Regions from separate parts of the Streptomyces sp. NPDC014889 genome, predicted to be linked through region 3. Evidence: predicted binding sites of a transcription regulator. Region 3 holds the regulator's gene; each other region holds the start of a gene.
The links. The regulator HrcA, encoded in region 3, represses chaperone genes, less so after heat shock. The targets are predictions, from matches to a motif close to TTNGCACTCNGNNNNNCNGAGTGCNAA.
Positions count from the first base shown of each region.

Region 1 (5,086 bases), on a different contig from region 3:
TCCGGCGTCCTCGGCCCCGAACTTCGCGGCCGCCCGCTGCCGCAGCCGGGCCTGGCCGAGCGCCGCCGACACCAGTTCGGCGGGGTGCTCACGGCGCAGCCGGGTGGCGACGGCGAGTTCGTCGGCGGGTTCGGTGCCGCGCACCTCGTCGAGGAGGGCGCGGCCCTCGGGGGTGAGCAGCGAGGCGAAGGCGTGGAGGTGGTCGTTCACCGGCTCATTGTGGGCCAGTCGGTGGATGGTGTGCCTCCGGCCGCGGTGTCGCCCCGGGTTGGGGGCGGTGGCCTGCGAGGATCCGGCGCCATGAGACTTGTAGTACAAAACGATAAAAAGGGCGCCAAAAGGTTCCCGCGTCGCAGGAACCGGATCCGCGGCGGGCTCGCCGTGCTCGCCGTCACCACGCTCGCCTCCGGCTGCGCGGAGCCGGCGGCACAGGTGCGCCCGGCCCCCGGCCAGCCCCGCCACCAGGCGCCCGCGGCCCCCGCCCCGGGCTCCTACGCCGACCGCCTGCACACCTCCTACGCGCAGCGGGCGGCCACCGCCAGACGCTGGGGCCTCGAACAGGTCCCGCTGATCCCCCCGAAACCGCCCACGGCGAAACTCAGGGCCACCGCCCGTGCCGGTTTCGAGGTGAGTCACCAGGAGGACTGGAACCTGCCCCCGGTCTTCACCACGGTCCCCACCAAGGACAAGGTCGTCTTCCTCACCATCGACGACGGGGCGGAGAAGGACCCGGAGTTCCTGAAGATGATGCGGGACCTGAAGATCCCGTACACGGCCTTCCTCAGCGACTACCTGATCAAGGACGACTACGACTACTTCCGGAAGATGCAGGCCTCGGGAGTCACCCTCAACAACCACACCCTGCACCACCCCTACCTGCCGGGCCTGTCCTACGAGGAGCAGCGGCGCGAGATCTGCGACACGCAGGACATCATGGAGAAGCAGTTCGGCAAGCGCCCGAGGATGATGCGCCCGCCCTACGGCAACTACAACCAGGACACCCTGCGCGCCGCCAAGTCCTGCGGCATCGAGTACGCGCCGATCTGGAACGAGGAGGTCTACGTCGACCACTGGGAGTTCCGCGAGGACGACCAGCGGCTGCGCCCCGGCGACATCGTGCTCACCCACTTCCGCGGCCGGGGCGAGTGGAACGGCACGATGGCCGACGACATGCGCCGGTTCCTCAACAAGGTCACGGCCGACGGGTACGCGGTGGCCCGGCTGGAGGACTACCTGTGAGGCTGCGGCCCCGGAACCTGGCGGTGGCCCTGCTCACCGCCTCGCTGCTGACCGGCTGCGCCACCTCAGTCGACCCGCTCGAACGGCTCGGCCGCAAGGCGGCACAGGGCGTACGGCCGCCGAGCCCGGCGGCCGTCGACCAGGCCTACCGGCGCTGGGGACTCCGGGCGCCGCTGCCCGCACCACCGAAGCCGCCGGCGCGCCGCGCCGGCGCCATCCCGTCCACCGGCCTGCCCGAGGTCGTGGACCGGGTCAAGACCTCCGACCCGGTCGTCTTCCTCACCTACGACGACGGCGCGGAGAAGGATCCGCGGTTCGTCGACATGGTCCGTGAACTGCGGCTGCCCGTCAGCATGTTCCTCACGGACAGTGTCGTCGGACCGGGGTACGGGCACTTCGCGCACCTGATGTCGGTCGGCGCGGACCTCCAGAACCACACCCTGGACCACCCCTCGCTGCGCGGACTGCCCTACGCGGGCCAGCGCGCCGAGATCTGCGGCCAGCGGGACAAGATCCGCTCCCGCTTCGGCGTCACTCCCCGCCTCTTCCGCCCGCCCTACGGCAGATACGACACGACGACCCTGCGCGCCGCCGCCGACTGCGGGGTCTCGACGGTCGTGCTGTGGCGCGCCGCCACGACCGACACCGGCCTGCGCTTCAGCCGCGGCCGCCACGAACTGCGCCCCGGCGACATCCTCCTCGTCGCCTCGGACGACGACGACCTCGACGGCCCGCCTCTCCGCGACCGCACGACCCGCCTGCTCCGCACCATCCAGGAAAGGGGCCTGACGGTGGCGAGGCTGCAGGACTATCTCTGAGGTGCCCCTTTTTCAGCGGAGGCTGGGTGAAACCAGCCCGTCCGGCGCTTGAGGACGAGGCCGTCCAGGCCGATCCGGTGGGTCTGGGGGCGCAGCCCCCAGGGACGCCCACACACACCCGCAGCACCTTGAACACACGTTCCCCAAAGCGCGCCCGCCCGCCGACGCGCCACGAGGCAATTGGCACTCCGCTTGACCGAGTGCTAATCGCGGTCATAGTCTCAGGTCTGGCACTCCCCCCTGGAGAGTGCCAACACAGCGACGGGCAGGTCCGGCACCCGCGACGACGGATCGACCTGGTCGCCACCTCAGACAGTTAACCCCGTGAGATCTCCGAAGGGGGAGGTCGGATCGTGACGACCGCCAGCACCAAGGTTGCCATCAAGCCGCTCGAGGACCGCATCGTGGTCCAGCCGCTCGACGCCGAGCAGACCACGGCCTCTGGCCTGGTCATCCCGGACACCGCCAAGGAGAAGCCCCAGGAGGGCGTCGTCCTGGCCGTGGGCCCGGGCCGCTTCGAGGACGGCAACCGTCTTCCGCTCGACGTGAAGGTCGGCGACGTCGTGCTCTACAGCAAGTACGGCGGCACCGAGGTGAAGTACAACAACGAGGAGTACCTCGTCCTCTCGGCTCGCGACGTCCTCGCGATCATCGAGAAGTAGTTCACCCGCTTCTTCACGAAGCCGAAGCAATTCTGCTTGAGCTGCGCCCCTGGCCCCCCGCGACCGATAAGAAGCCGGGCGCCCGGGGCGCAGTGTCTTTCCACCAGATTTCGAGAGGGCTCCCGCTGCCATGGCGAAGATCCTGAAGTTCGACGAGGACGCCCGTCGCGCCCTCGAGCGCGGCGTCAACAAGCTTGCCGACACGGTGAAGGTGACGATCGGCCCCAAGGGCCGCAACGTCGTCATCGACAAGAAGTTCGGCGCGCCCACCATCACCAACGACGGCGTCACCATCGCCCGTGAGGTCGAGATCGAGGACCCGTACGAGAACCTCGGCGCCCAGCTGGTGAAGGAGGTGGCGACCAAGACCAACGACATCGCGGGTGACGGCACCACCACCGCCACCGTGCTCGCCCAGGCGCTCGTGCGCGAGGGCCTGAAGAACGTCGCCGCGGGTGCCTCCCCGGCCGCGCTCAAGAAGGGCATCGACGCCGCGGTCAAGGCCGTCTCCGACGACCTGCACGCCTCGGCCCGCCCGATCGACGAGAAGTCCGACATCGCCGCCGTCGCCGCGCTGTCCGCCCAGGACCAGCAGGTCGGCGAGCTCATCGCCGAGGCGATGGACAAGGTCGGCAAGGACGGCGTCATCACCGTCGAGGAGTCCAACACCTTCGGTCTGGAGCTGGACTTCACCGAGGGCATGGCCTTCGACAAGGGCTACCTGTCCCCGTACTTCGTCACGGACCAGGAGCGTATGGAGGCCGTCCTCGACGACCCGTACATCCTGATCCACCAGGGCAAGATCTCCGCCATCGCGGACCTGCTCCCGCTCCTCGAGAAGATCATCCAGGCCAACGCCTCGAAGCCGCTGCTGATCATCGCCGAGGACGTCGACGGCGAGGCCCTGTCGACCCTGGTCGTCAACAAGATCCGCGGCACGTTCAACGCCGTGGCCGTCAAGGCCCCCGGTTTCGGCGACCGCCGCAAGGCGATGCTGCAGGACATGGCGGTCCTCACCGGCGCCACGGTCATCTCCGAAGAGGTCGGCCTCAAGGTCGACCAGGCCGGTCTCGACGTCCTCGGCTCCGCCCGCCGCGTCACCGTCACCAAGGACGACACCACGATCGTCGACGGCGCCGGCAACAAGGAGGACGTGGAGGGCCGCGTCTCCCAGATCAAGGCCGAGATCGAGAACACCGACTCCGACTGGGACCGCGAGAAGCTCCAGGAGCGCCTCGCGAAGCTGGCCGGCGGCGTGTGCGTGATCAAGGTCGGCGCCGCCACCGAGGTGGAGCTGAAGGAGAAGAAGCACCGTCTGGAGGACGCCATCTCCGCGACCCGCGCCGCGGTCGAGGAGGGCATCGTCTCCGGTGGTGGCTCCGCGCTCGTCCACGCCGTGAAGGTCCTGGAGGGCAACCTCGACAAGACCGGCGACGAGGCCACGGGTGTCGCGGTCGTCCGCCGCGCCGCCGTCGAGCCGCTGCGCTGGATCGCCGAGAACGCCGGCCTCGAGGGCTACGTCATCGTCTCCAAGGTGGCGGAGCTCGAGAAGGGCAGCGGCTACAACGCCGCCACCGGCGAGTACGGCGACCTGATCAAGGCCGGCGTCATCGACCCGGTGAAGGTCACCCGCTCCGCCCTGGAGAACGCCGCCTCCATCGCCTCCCTCCTGCTCACGACCGAGACCCTGGTCGTCGAGAAGAAGGAAGAGGAAGAGCCGGCCGCCGCGGGCCACGGCCACGGCCACGCCCACTGAGCGCTCCGCTGAACTGAGCCGAACCACCGGTGCCCGGCACCCCTTCGGGGGTGCCGGGCACCGGTGTGTTTCGGCGTCTGCCCCGCTGGGGGTTTTGTGCCGGGCGCGGGTAGTCCGTGGTTGATCGCGCAGTTCCCCGCGCCCCTTCAGGGCGCTGCCGCGGTGATCGTCAAGGTCGGTCTCGTACGTCACTTCCGCCGGGAAACCATCGACTCCGACCCGAACCGCCGGTGGACTGTTCCCGGTGAACACGCCCATCCGCCCACGGCCGTGGCCTCGCTGCCGCACGCCAGCACGCGCCAGGCGCCGGGAGTCCACGCGAAGACCGCGTCCTGGCCGAAGCGGTGCCCCAGCGCACGTGCGGCGGTGTCGCTCAGACCGGCGACGGCGACGCTCTCCTCGCGGTGCGTGCCGGCCGCGTCGCCTCCCTCCGCGGGCCACCAGGCGAGGCCACGGCGGTGGACCTCGACGAGCAACAGGCGCTGGGCGCGGGCGTTGTCCTCGGCTGACGCGGTACGGCCACGGGGATTCCAGGCCGTGATCACATGAACGGCGGCCCTGCCGGCCAGTGTCGGGAAGCGACCCTCGGTCGTGCCCGATGGACGCGGTTC
Region 1 covers NZ_JBIBWH010000010.1:265,894-270,979, forward strand. Annotated here, with positions in the region: gene ACF09J_RS22090 (methyltransferase domain-containing protein) at 1-318, opposite strand, end outside; gene ACF09J_RS22095 (polysaccharide deacetylase family protein) at 301-1,239, shown strand; gene ACF09J_RS22100 (polysaccharide deacetylase family protein) at 1,242-2,057, shown strand; gene groES (co-chaperone GroES) at 2,411-2,719, shown strand; gene groL (chaperonin GroEL) at 2,850-4,475, shown strand; gene ACF09J_RS22115 (DUF3293 domain-containing protein) at 4,664-5,086, opposite strand, start outside.
Region 1: a site for HrcA is predicted at 2,238-2,264, ahead of groES (co-chaperone GroES). Genes of this name have one in related genera too.

Region 2 (5,086 bases), on a different contig from region 3:
GCCTCGGCCACCTTCGCCCAGCCCGCGAGCTGCTCCTCGCCGTGGAAGCGCGGCACGCGGTCACTCTGCCCGGCCGAGTCGTGCCCCACGTAGGTGCCCTCGGTGACGATCAGACCGACGCCCGCGGCGGCGCGGCGGGCGTAGTACGACAGCACGTCCTCGCCGGGGACACCGTCCGGCGAGAACATCCGGGTCATCGGCGCCATCACGATCCGGTTGGGGACGGTGAGGCCGTTCAGCGTGACGGGGCGGGAGAGGATCTCGGCCGCGCGGGAGGCGGACCCGGGAGCGGATTCGGAGGCGGTGACGGTCACGTGGGGGGCTCCTCGAAATCGTGGTCGGTAGCGGCCGACACGCACGCGCGTCGACCGCGCACCGGCGTCAACTGCCCCACCGGCCACGGCATTCCACCGGTCCACCGCTGTGACCCGGAACACGCCCGAGGGCGGCACCCCCTGTCTCCAGGGAGTGCCGCCCTCGGTACGTGACGGACGGATCCGATCCTCGAGGGGATCAGAAGTCCATGTCACCGCCCGGCATGCCGCCGCCGGCCGGCGCGGCGGCCTTCTCCGGCTTGTCGGCGATGACGGCCTCGGTGGTGAGGAACAGCGCGGCGATGGAGGCGGCGTTCTGCAGCGCGGAACGGGTCACCTTCGCCGGGTCGATGATGCCCTCGGCGACCAGGTCGACGTACTCACCGGTCGCGGCGTTCAGGCCGTGGCCCGGGGTGAGGTTGCGGACCTTCTCCACCACGACGCCGCCCTCGAGGCCGGCGTTGACGGCGATCTGCTTGAGCGGGGCCTCCAGGGCGAGCTTCACGGCCTGCGCGCCGGTCGCCTCGTCACCCTCGAGTTCCAGCTTCTCGAAGACGCTGGTGGTCTGGAGCAGGGCCACGCCACCACCGGCGACGATGCCCTCCTCGACGGCCGCCTTGGCGTTGCGCACGGCGTCCTCGATGCGGTGCTTACGCTCCTTGAGCTCCACCTCGGTGGCGGCACCGGCCTTGATGACCGCGACACCGCCGGCGAGCTTCGCCAGGCGCTCCTGGAGCTTCTCGCGGTCGTAGTCGGAGTCGCTGTTCTCGATCTCGGCGCGGATCTGGTTCACGCGGCCCGCGACCTGGTCGGTGGAGCCGGCGCCGTCGACGATGGTGGTCTCGTCCTTGGTGATGACGACCTTGCGGGCGCGGCCCAGGAGGTCCAGGGTCGCGTTCTCCAGCTTGAGGCCGACCTCCTCGGAGATGACCTCGCCGCCCGTGAGGATGGCGATGTCGCCGAGCATGGCCTTGCGGCGGTCGCCGAAGCCCGGGGCCTTGACGGCGACGGACTTGAAGGTGCCGCGGATCTTGTTGACGACCAGGGTCGACAGGGCCTCGCCCTCGACGTCCTCGGCGATGATCAGCAGCGGCTTGCCCGACTGCATGACCTTCTCCAGGAGCGGGAGCAGGTCCTTGACCGAGGAGATCTTGGAGTTGGCGATGAGGATGTACGGGTCCTCGAGCGACGCCTCCATGCGCTCCATGTCGGTCGCGAAGTAGGCGGAGATGTAGCCCTTGTCGAAGCGCATGCCCTCGGTGAGCTCGAGCTCGAGACCGAAGGTCTGCGACTCCTCGACGGTGATGACGCCTTCCTTGCCGACCTTGTCCATGGCCTCGGCGATGAGCTCGCCGATCTGGGTGTCGGCGGCGGAGATGGAGGCGGTGGAGGCGATCTGCTCCTTGGTCTCGACCTCCTTGGCCTGGTCGAGCAGGGCGGCGGAGACGGCCTCGACGGCACGCTCGATACCGCGCTTCAGGGCCATCGGGTTGGCGCCGGCGGCGACGTTGCGCAGGCCTTCCTTGACCAGGGCCTGGGCGAGCACGGTCGCGGTGGTCGTACCGTCACCGGCGACGTCGTCCGTCTTCTTGGCGACTTCCTTGACCAGCTCGGCGCCGATCTTCTCGTACGGGTCCTCGAGCTCGATCTCCTTGGCGATGGAGACACCGTCGTTGGTGATCGTGGGGGCGCCCCACTTCTTCTCGAGGACGACGTTGCGGCCCTTGGGGCCGAGGGTCACCTTGACGGCGTCCGCGAGCTGGTTCATGCCGCGCTCGAGGCCTCGCCGCGCCTCCTCGTCGAACGCGATGATCTTGGCCATGTGAAGTGGTCCCTCCAGGACTGGGGGTGATTCCTTCGGACCGCGCCCGCGCCCGCGACGGACGGCCTCCGGTCCACGGTGGTTCCTTGCCCCACCTGGCCCGCGGCCTCACCGACCCGGTCCTTCGTTGTCACTCTCACCTTCAGAGTGCTAACGCCAATGATTAGCACTCGACCCCTCCGAGTGCAAGCGCCTTCGGGGGGTCGGCGGGCAGTCGGGCGGGCGCGGAGGCGGATGTGCGGGCCGGCGGACGGAGGGGGGAAGGGGGCGCGGGCACAGCGAAGGGCCCGCACCCCGGCAGCGGAGGTGCGGGCCCTTCCGAAGAAGAACGTCGCTTGCGGTGGTCGCGCGATTCAGGCCGTGACGCGGACCATGTCGGCCTGCGGACCCTTCTGGCCCTGCGAGATCTCGAACTCGACCCGCTGGCCCTCTTCCAGCGTGCGGTAGCCGTCCATCTGGATCGCGCTGTAGTGGACGAAGACGTCCGCACCACCGTCGACCGCGATGAAGCCGTACCCCTTCTCCGCGTTGAACCACTTGACGGTGCCCTGAGCCATGCCTAACTCCCCTATTACTGGCCCTTGCACAGATCCACACTTCGCGGACCCGGGTCAGACCTCACCCCCCGTGGATCGGGGGCGTGCGCCGGAACGCGTCGACCGCGGCTGAATGTATCTGTCCAACTGCCGTCTGCAACAGGTCAATCGGACGAGAAATCTGGACGTACGCGGTCCGGAATATAGGAAGAGTTCACGCGAATTCAGGGCATTTCGGGCCCCATAAGCAAGGCAAATGCCGCAAAAGGTCCGCAGACTTTGGCTACTTCTTGCCGGGCCCGCGGCAGAAATCCATGGCCCCGGAATCCGAGTCCGGGGGCGCGTTCCCCAACTCTACCCCGTTCAATCACACAGAATTGCCCCCTCCGCTTCTCTCGCGGAAGGGGCAACTCGGGTGAACTCTGCGTGACCGGAATTACCGAAGGTAATGGTCAGCCGCCGGCGACCGCCGGGATGATCGAGACGCCCGCGCCGTCCGGGGTGGCCGTCTGGAGGCCCTGCTCGAACCGGACGTCGTCGTCGTTGACGTACACGTTGACGAAGCGGCGCAGCTTGCCCTGGTCGTCCAGGACCCGGGCGGCGATGCCCGTGTGGTTCTTCTCCAGGTCCGAGATGACCTCGGACAGGGTCGCGCCCTCGGCGCTCACCTCGGCCCGCCCGCCGGTGTAGGTGCGCAGGATGGTGGGGATGCGGACGTTCACGCTCATGCCAGGCCAGCCTCTCGGAAGGAGTCCAGGGTCGGACGGATCGTCGCGGTCAGGCCGGTGCCGGCCACCGCGTCCAGCGTCTTCAGCCCGTCGCCGGTGTTGAGGACGACGGTGGTCTTGGTCGGGTCGAGGACGCCGTTCTCGACCAGCTTCTTCGTCACGCCGACCGTCACACCGCCCGCGGTCTCGGCGAAGATGCCCTCGGTCCGCGCCAGCAGCTTGATCGCGTCGACGACCTGCTCGTCGGTCACGTCCTCCACCGCGCCGCCGGTGCGGCGCGCGATGTCCAGGACGTACGGGCCGTCGGCCGGGTTGCCGATGGCCAGGGACTTGGCGATGGTGTCCGGCTTCTGCGGCCGCACGACGTCGTGGCCCGCCTTGAAGGCGGTGGACACCGGCGAGCAGCCCTCGGCCTGGGCGCCGAAGACCTTGTACGGCCTGTCCTCGACCAGTCCCAGCTCGATCAGCTCCCGCAGGCCCTTGTCGACCTTGGTGAGCTGGGAGCCCGAGGCGATCGGGACGACGATCTGGTCCGGCAGCCGCCAGCCGAGCTGCTCGCAGATCTCGTACGCCAGGGTCTTGGAGCCCTCGGCGTAGTACGGCCGCAGGTTGACGTTGACGAAGCCCCAGCCCTCGCCGGCCGGATCGCCGATCAGCTCGGAGCAGAAGCGGTTCACGTCGTCGTAGTTGCCCTCGATGCCGACGAGTTCGCCGCCGTAGATCGCGGCCATCACGACCTTGCCCTGCTCCAGGTCGTGCGGGATGAACACGCAGGAGCGCAGTCCGGCGCGGGCGGCCGCGGCGCCGACGGCGCCGGCCAGGTTGCCGGTCGAGGAGCAGGAGAGCGTGGTGAAGCCGAAGGCGCGGGCCGCCTCCAGCGCCTGGGCGACGACGCGGTCCTTGAAGGAGTGCGTCGGGTTGCCGGAGTCGTCCTTCACGTAGAGGCCGCCGGTCACGCCCAGTTCACGGGCGAGGCGGTCGGCCTGGACGAGCTTGGTCCAGCCCGGGTTCAGGTTCGGCTTGCCGGCGACGTCCGCGGGGACGGGCAGCAGCGGGGCGTAGCGCCAGATGTTCGCGGGGCCCGCTTCGATCCGCTTGCGCAGCTCCTCGGTGTCGTAGGCCGAGAAGTCGTAGGCGATCTCCAGCGGGCCGAAACACTCCTCGCAGGCGAAGACCGGGCCGAGGGGGACGCGGTGACCGCACTCGCGACAGCTCAGCGCCGCGGCGGGGCCGAGGTTCACGGTGGAATCGGTGCTGCTTGCAACGGTCTGCACAGCCATGTGAGGCGAGGCCCTTTCTCCTCATCTTCCTCACGACGCATCTCGCCGTGAGACGGATTTGGCACCTTCCCTAGCCGGGAGCCTCGCGAAGACGATCGGCTGTGCGCGCACAGCAGTCGATACGAGAACCGGCTGGAGGGTTGCCGGGGCTTCATCGGGCCGTGTCCCTCTGCCCCTCTGGATGAGCTGTATTCGGTTGTGGCGCGGAGGTGACCCCCGGCATGGGATGGTCGTCCGCGTTGTTCAAGACTGTAACGGAAGGCCAGGACGGCCGAGACAGTCGTCCGAACCGCGAGACGACACCGCGAGACGACAGTCGCGGGACGACAGTGAGGAGCCGCTGACCGTGCTGGAAGAAGTCGAGCGCTGGCTGGCCACCCGCTCCTGGTCCGTGGCCGACCGGCCG
Region 2 covers NZ_JBIBWH010000006.1:422,994-428,079, forward strand. Annotated here, with positions in the region: gene ACF09J_RS14800 (NADH:flavin oxidoreductase) at 1-314, opposite strand, end outside; gene groL (chaperonin GroEL) at 514-2,136, opposite strand; gene ACF09J_RS14810 (cold-shock protein) at 2,490-2,693, opposite strand; gene ACF09J_RS14815 (MoaD/ThiS family protein) at 3,125-3,400, opposite strand; gene thrC (threonine synthase) at 3,397-4,680, opposite strand; SAM riboswitch class I at 4,699-4,868, opposite strand; gene ACF09J_RS14825 (glucosyl-3-phosphoglycerate synthase) at 5,027-5,086, shown strand, end outside.
Region 2: a site for HrcA is predicted at 2,300-2,326, ahead of groL (chaperonin GroEL). Genes of this name have one in related genera too.

Region 3 (5,086 bases):
CATCCGGTGGCCCTGGCCAGCCCACAGCGCCATGCCCTGCGCGTCCTTCGCCTTGGCGGCCGCCTTGCGCAGCGGCGCGGTGAGGTGGTGGACCTCCGGGTAGGCGGCGGGCGCGTAGGGGCCGTGCTCCCGCATGAAGCGGTTGACCAGTCCGCGGGCCGGCCGCCCCGAGAACGCCCGGGTCAGCTCCGTACGCGGGAACACCGGGTCGGTGAGGGCCTCCTTGTGCAGGTCGTGCGCGCCGGACTCGGGGGTGGCCAGGAAGGCCGTGCCGAGCTGGGCGGCAGTGGCGCCCGCCGCGAGCACGGCGGCGATCTGGCTGCCGCGCATGATGCCGCCCGTGGCGATGATCGGCAGGGCGACCGTCTCACGGATCTGCGCGACGAGCGAGAGCACGCCGATTCCGGCGCCGTCCTGTTCCGGCAGGTCGCGGTGGGTGCCCTGGTGGCCGCCGGCCTCCACGCCCTGGGCGATCACCGCGTCCGCGCCCGACCGATCCACGGCGAGCGCCTCCTCGGTGGTGGTGGCGGTGGCGAGGACGAAGGTGCCGACCCGGTGCAGGGAGTCGACGACCTCGCGGGCCGGCACGCCGAAGTGGAAGGAGACCACCGGCACCGGGTCCTCCAGGAGCACGGCGAGCTTGGCGTCGTAGCCGTCGTCGCGTCCGGACTCCGGGTCGCCGAGTTCGGTCTCGTACCAGCCGGGCTCGCCGGCGAGCTGGTGGGCGTAGAGGTCGACGGCGCCGGTCTCGGCGCTCTCCGGCTGCGGCATGAACACGTTGACGCCGAAGGGGCGGCCGGTCAGTCCGCGCAGCTGCTTGATCTCCTGGTACATGCCGTCGGCGGTCTTGTATCCGGCCGCGAGGAATCCCAGTCCGCCGGCATCGGACACCGCCGCGGCGAGCGGCGGCACCGCGGGACCGCCCGCCATCGGCGCCTGCACGATCGGGTGCGGGAAGAGATCGGTCAGTGCGGAGGACATGACGGCATGTTGTCACGTCCTCCGGACGAGTCCGAAACCGGGCGACCTCCGGCATATGCCGGAGGAATCCCCTCCGGGGCGGTCGCCCGAACCCGTGGCCGGTCCGAGCCCGGCGTCAGCGACCGTTGACTGCGCCCGCCCGGGGGACAACCCCCGGACCCCCGGCCGACCCGAGCCCCGCGTCAGCGACCGTTGAAAGCGTCCTTCAGGCGCGAGAACAAGCCCTGCTGCCCCGGCTGGAACTGGCCCTGGGGGCGTTCCTCGCCGCGCAGCTTGGAGAATTCGCGCAGCAGACGCTCCTGCTCGGGGTCGAGCTTGGTCGGGGTCTGGACCTCCACGTGGACGATGAGGTCGCCCCGGCCGCCGCCGCGCAGGTGCGTGACGCCCCGGCCGTGCAGCGGGATCGACTGGCCGGACTGGGTGCCCGGGCGGATGTCGACCTCCTCCAGGCCGTCCAGGGTCTCCAGCGGCACCTTGGTGCCGAGGGCCGCCGCCGTCATCGGGATGGTGACCGTGCAGTGCAGGTCGTCGCCGCGCCGCTGGAACGTCGAGTGCGGCAGCTCGTGGATCTCGACGTACAGGTCGCCGGCCGGACCGCCGCCGGGGCCGACCTCGCCCTCGCCCGCGAGCTGGATGCGCGTGCCGTTGTCGACACCCGCCGGGATCTTCACGGTCAGGGTGCGGCGGGCGCGGATGCGGCCGTCGCCGGCACACTCCGGGCACGGGGTGGGCACCACCGTGCCGAAGCCCTGGCACTGGGGACACGGACGCGAGGTCATGACCTGGCCCAGGAAGGACCGGGTGACCTGCGAGACCTCGCCCCGGCCGCGGCACATGTCGCATGTCTGCGCCGTGGTGCCCGGGGCCGCGCCCTCGCCGCTGCACGTGTTGCAGACGACGGCCGTGTCGACCTGGATGTCCTTCGTGGTGCCGAAGGCCGCCTCGTCCAGCTCGACCTCGAGCCGGATCATCGCGTCCTGGCCCCGGCGCGTGCGCGAGCGCGGTCCGCGCTGCGACGCCGTGCCGAAGAAGGCGTCCATGATGTCGGAGAAGTTCCCGAAGGAACCGCCGGCCCCGAAGCCGCTCGCGCCGGCCCCGCCGGACTGCGAAAGGGGGTCGCCGCCGAGATCGTAGACCTGCTTCTTCTGCGGGTCGGAGAGCACCTCGTAGGCGGCGTTGATCTCCTTGAACCGCTCCTGGGTCTTCGGATCCGGGTTGACGTCCGGGTGCAGCTCGCGCGCGAGCCGCCGGAAGGCCTTCTTGATCTCTTCCTGCGACGCGTCACGGCGCACGCCGAGAACGGCGTAGTAGTCCGTGGCCACCTACGACTCCGCCAGGATCTGTCCGACGTACCGTGCCACTGCGCGTACCGCTCCCATCGTTCCCGGGTAATCCATGCGGGTCGGTCCGACCACGCCGAGCTTGGCCACTGCCTCGCCGCCCGAACCGTAGCCGACCGACACGATGGACGTGGAGTTGAGTCCTTCATGGGCGTTCTCGTGACCGATGCGCACGGTCATGCCCGGATTCTGCGTCTCACCGAGCAGCCTCAGCAGCACGACCTGCTCCTCCAGCGCCTCCAGAACGGGCCTGATGGTGAGCGGGAAGTCGTGCGCGAAGCGGGTGAGGTTGGCGGTGCCGCCGATGACCAGCCGCTCCTCGTTCTCCTCGACGAGTGTCTCCAGCAAAGTGGACAGCACGGTCGAGACGGTACCCCGGTCCTCGGCGTCGAAGGCGTCGGGCAGGTCCTCCACGAGCTGGGGGACGTCCGTGAAGCGGCGACCCGCGACCCGGCTGTTCAGCCGCGCCCTCAGATCGGCCAGGGAGGTCTCCCCGAAGGGCACCGGGCAGTCGACCATCCGCTGCTCGACCCGGCCGGTGTCCGTGATCAGCACGAGCATCACGCGCGCGGGCGCGAGGGACAGCAGCTCCACGTGCCGCACGGTCGAACGGGTCAGCGACGGATACTGCACGACGGCGACCTGCCGGGTCAGCTGAGCCAGCAGCCGCACCGTGCGGGCCACCACGTCGTCGAGGTCGACGGCGCCGTCGAGGAAGTGGTGGATGGCGCGCCGCTCGGGCGCGGTCATCGGCTTGACCTCGGCCAGCTTGTCGACGAAGAGGCGGTACCCCTTGTCGGTGGGGATGCGGCCGGCACTGGTGTGCGGCTGGGCGATGAAGCCCTCGTCCTCCAGGGCCGCCATGTCGTTGCGGACCGTGGCCGGCGAGACGCCCAGGCTGTGCCGCTCGGTGAGTGCCTTGGAGCCGACCGGCTCCTCGGTGCCCACGTAGTCCTGGACGATGGCGCGCAGCACCTGAAGCCGCCGCTCGCTGAGCATCGCGCACACCTCCAGGTCGTTCCTCGGCCGCTCGCCTGGCACTCTGCGCATAGGAGTGCCAGCTCTACCCGGCCCAGTGTACGGCCGCCGGGTACGCCCCCGGCAAGGCCGGGCCGCGACTGCGTGCGAGGTCGGGACCGGGATCACCCGGGATCGGCCGGGATGTCGTACCCGGCCGACGTCACCGTTAGCGTCGCCGTATGACGGATGCGCGGAAAGTGGCCCCCGAGGAGCCCGGAGAAGCGGGTCGGGGAGACCTGGAATGGGAGTGGCTGGCCGACGGGGTCGGCCGGTGGCGCCTTCCGGTGTGGGACTGCACGGCCGGGCTGGTCGTGGGGGCGGACGGCGCGCTGATGGTCGACGCGGGGTCGAGCCGCGCGGAGGGCGCACTGCTGCGCGCGCGGGCGCGGGAGCTCTCCGGTCGCGGTGTGACGCTTCTCGCGCTCACCCACCCGCACTTCGACCATGTCTTCGGGGCGGCGGAGTTCACCGGCGCGGAGGTGTTCGCCGCGGCGGGCGCGGCGGCGGTGTTCGCCGGCGGGCGCGAGGAGCTGCGCGAGGACGGGGTGCGCCACGGGCTGGACGGGCGGGCGGCGCGGGAGGCGGCGGACGCGCTGGTGCGGCCGGGCCGCGAGGTCGACGACCGGCTGGCCCTCCCGCTCGGCGGCGGGCGGGAGGCGCTGCTGGTGAACGTGGGTCCGGGCCACACCGCGCACGATCTCGCGGTGGTGGTACCGGGCGAACCGGCGGTGGTGTTCTGCGGGGACCTGGTCGAGGAGTCCGGTGAACCCCAGGCGGGCCCGGACGCCGTGCCGTCCCGGTGGCCGGACGCGCTCGACCGGCTGCTGGCGCTCGGCGGCGAGGACGCGCTGTACGTTCCCGGTCACGGAGCGGTGGTGGACGCCGCCTTCGTCCGCGCCCAGCGGGACGCCCTGGCCGCGCGCTTCGGCGTGTCGCGCTGAGGGGGCACGGGCCTGTCCATATCGTCACTCGAATGCGCCCACCCGTCTCCCACCACCGCCCCTCCGGTGAGGGCCCTTCGGGCCCGCGCCCCCGCGTGTATTCGCCCGACCTCACTCCCCCGTGGAAGAAGCCGCGGACCGTGCCGGAGGTTCCCGCCGAGCCGGGTCTGGTGGTGGAGGAGCCGGGGACCGGCTTCTGCGGGGCGGTGATCCGCTGCGAGGCGGGCGCGGTGACGCTGGAGGACCGCTTCGGCAGGCACCGGGTGTTCCCGCTCGCCGCCGGCGGCTTCCTCCTTGAGGGCCGGGCGGTCACCCTGGTGAAGCCGGCGTCCGGTCCGGTACGGCCCACCCGTACGGCGTCCGGTTCGGTCGCCGTGCCCGAGGCACGCGCGCGTGTGGCCCGCGCCGGGCGCATCTACGTCGAGGGCCGGCACGACGCCGAACTGGTCGAGAAGGTATGGGGCGACGACCTGCGCGTCGAGGGCGTGGTCGTGGAGTACCTGGAGGGCGTGGACGACCTGCCGGCGATCGTCGAGGCGTTCGCACCCGGTCCGGACGCCCGCCTCGGCGTCCTGGTGGACCATCTGGTCCCCGGCAGCAAGGAGTGGCGCATCGCCGAGTCGGTGACCAGCGAGCACGCGCTGGTGGTCGGGCACCCGTACATCGACGTCTGGGAGGCCGTGAAGCCCTCCTCGCTCGGCATCGACGCCTGGCCCCGCGTCCCCCGGGGCCAGGACTGGAAGACGGGCGTGTGCCGCGCCCTGGGCTGGCCGGAGAACACGGGTGCGGCCTGGAAGGGGATCC
Region 3 covers NZ_JBIBWH010000003.1:522,413-527,498, reverse strand. Annotated here, with positions in the region: gene ACF09J_RS08600 (nitronate monooxygenase) at 1-981, opposite strand, end outside; gene dnaJ (molecular chaperone DnaJ) at 1,164-2,303, opposite strand; gene hrcA (heat-inducible transcriptional repressor HrcA) at 2,304-3,320, opposite strand; gene ACF09J_RS08585 (MBL fold metallo-hydrolase) at 3,521-4,282, shown strand; gene ACF09J_RS08580 (DUF3097 domain-containing protein) at 4,315-5,086, shown strand, end outside.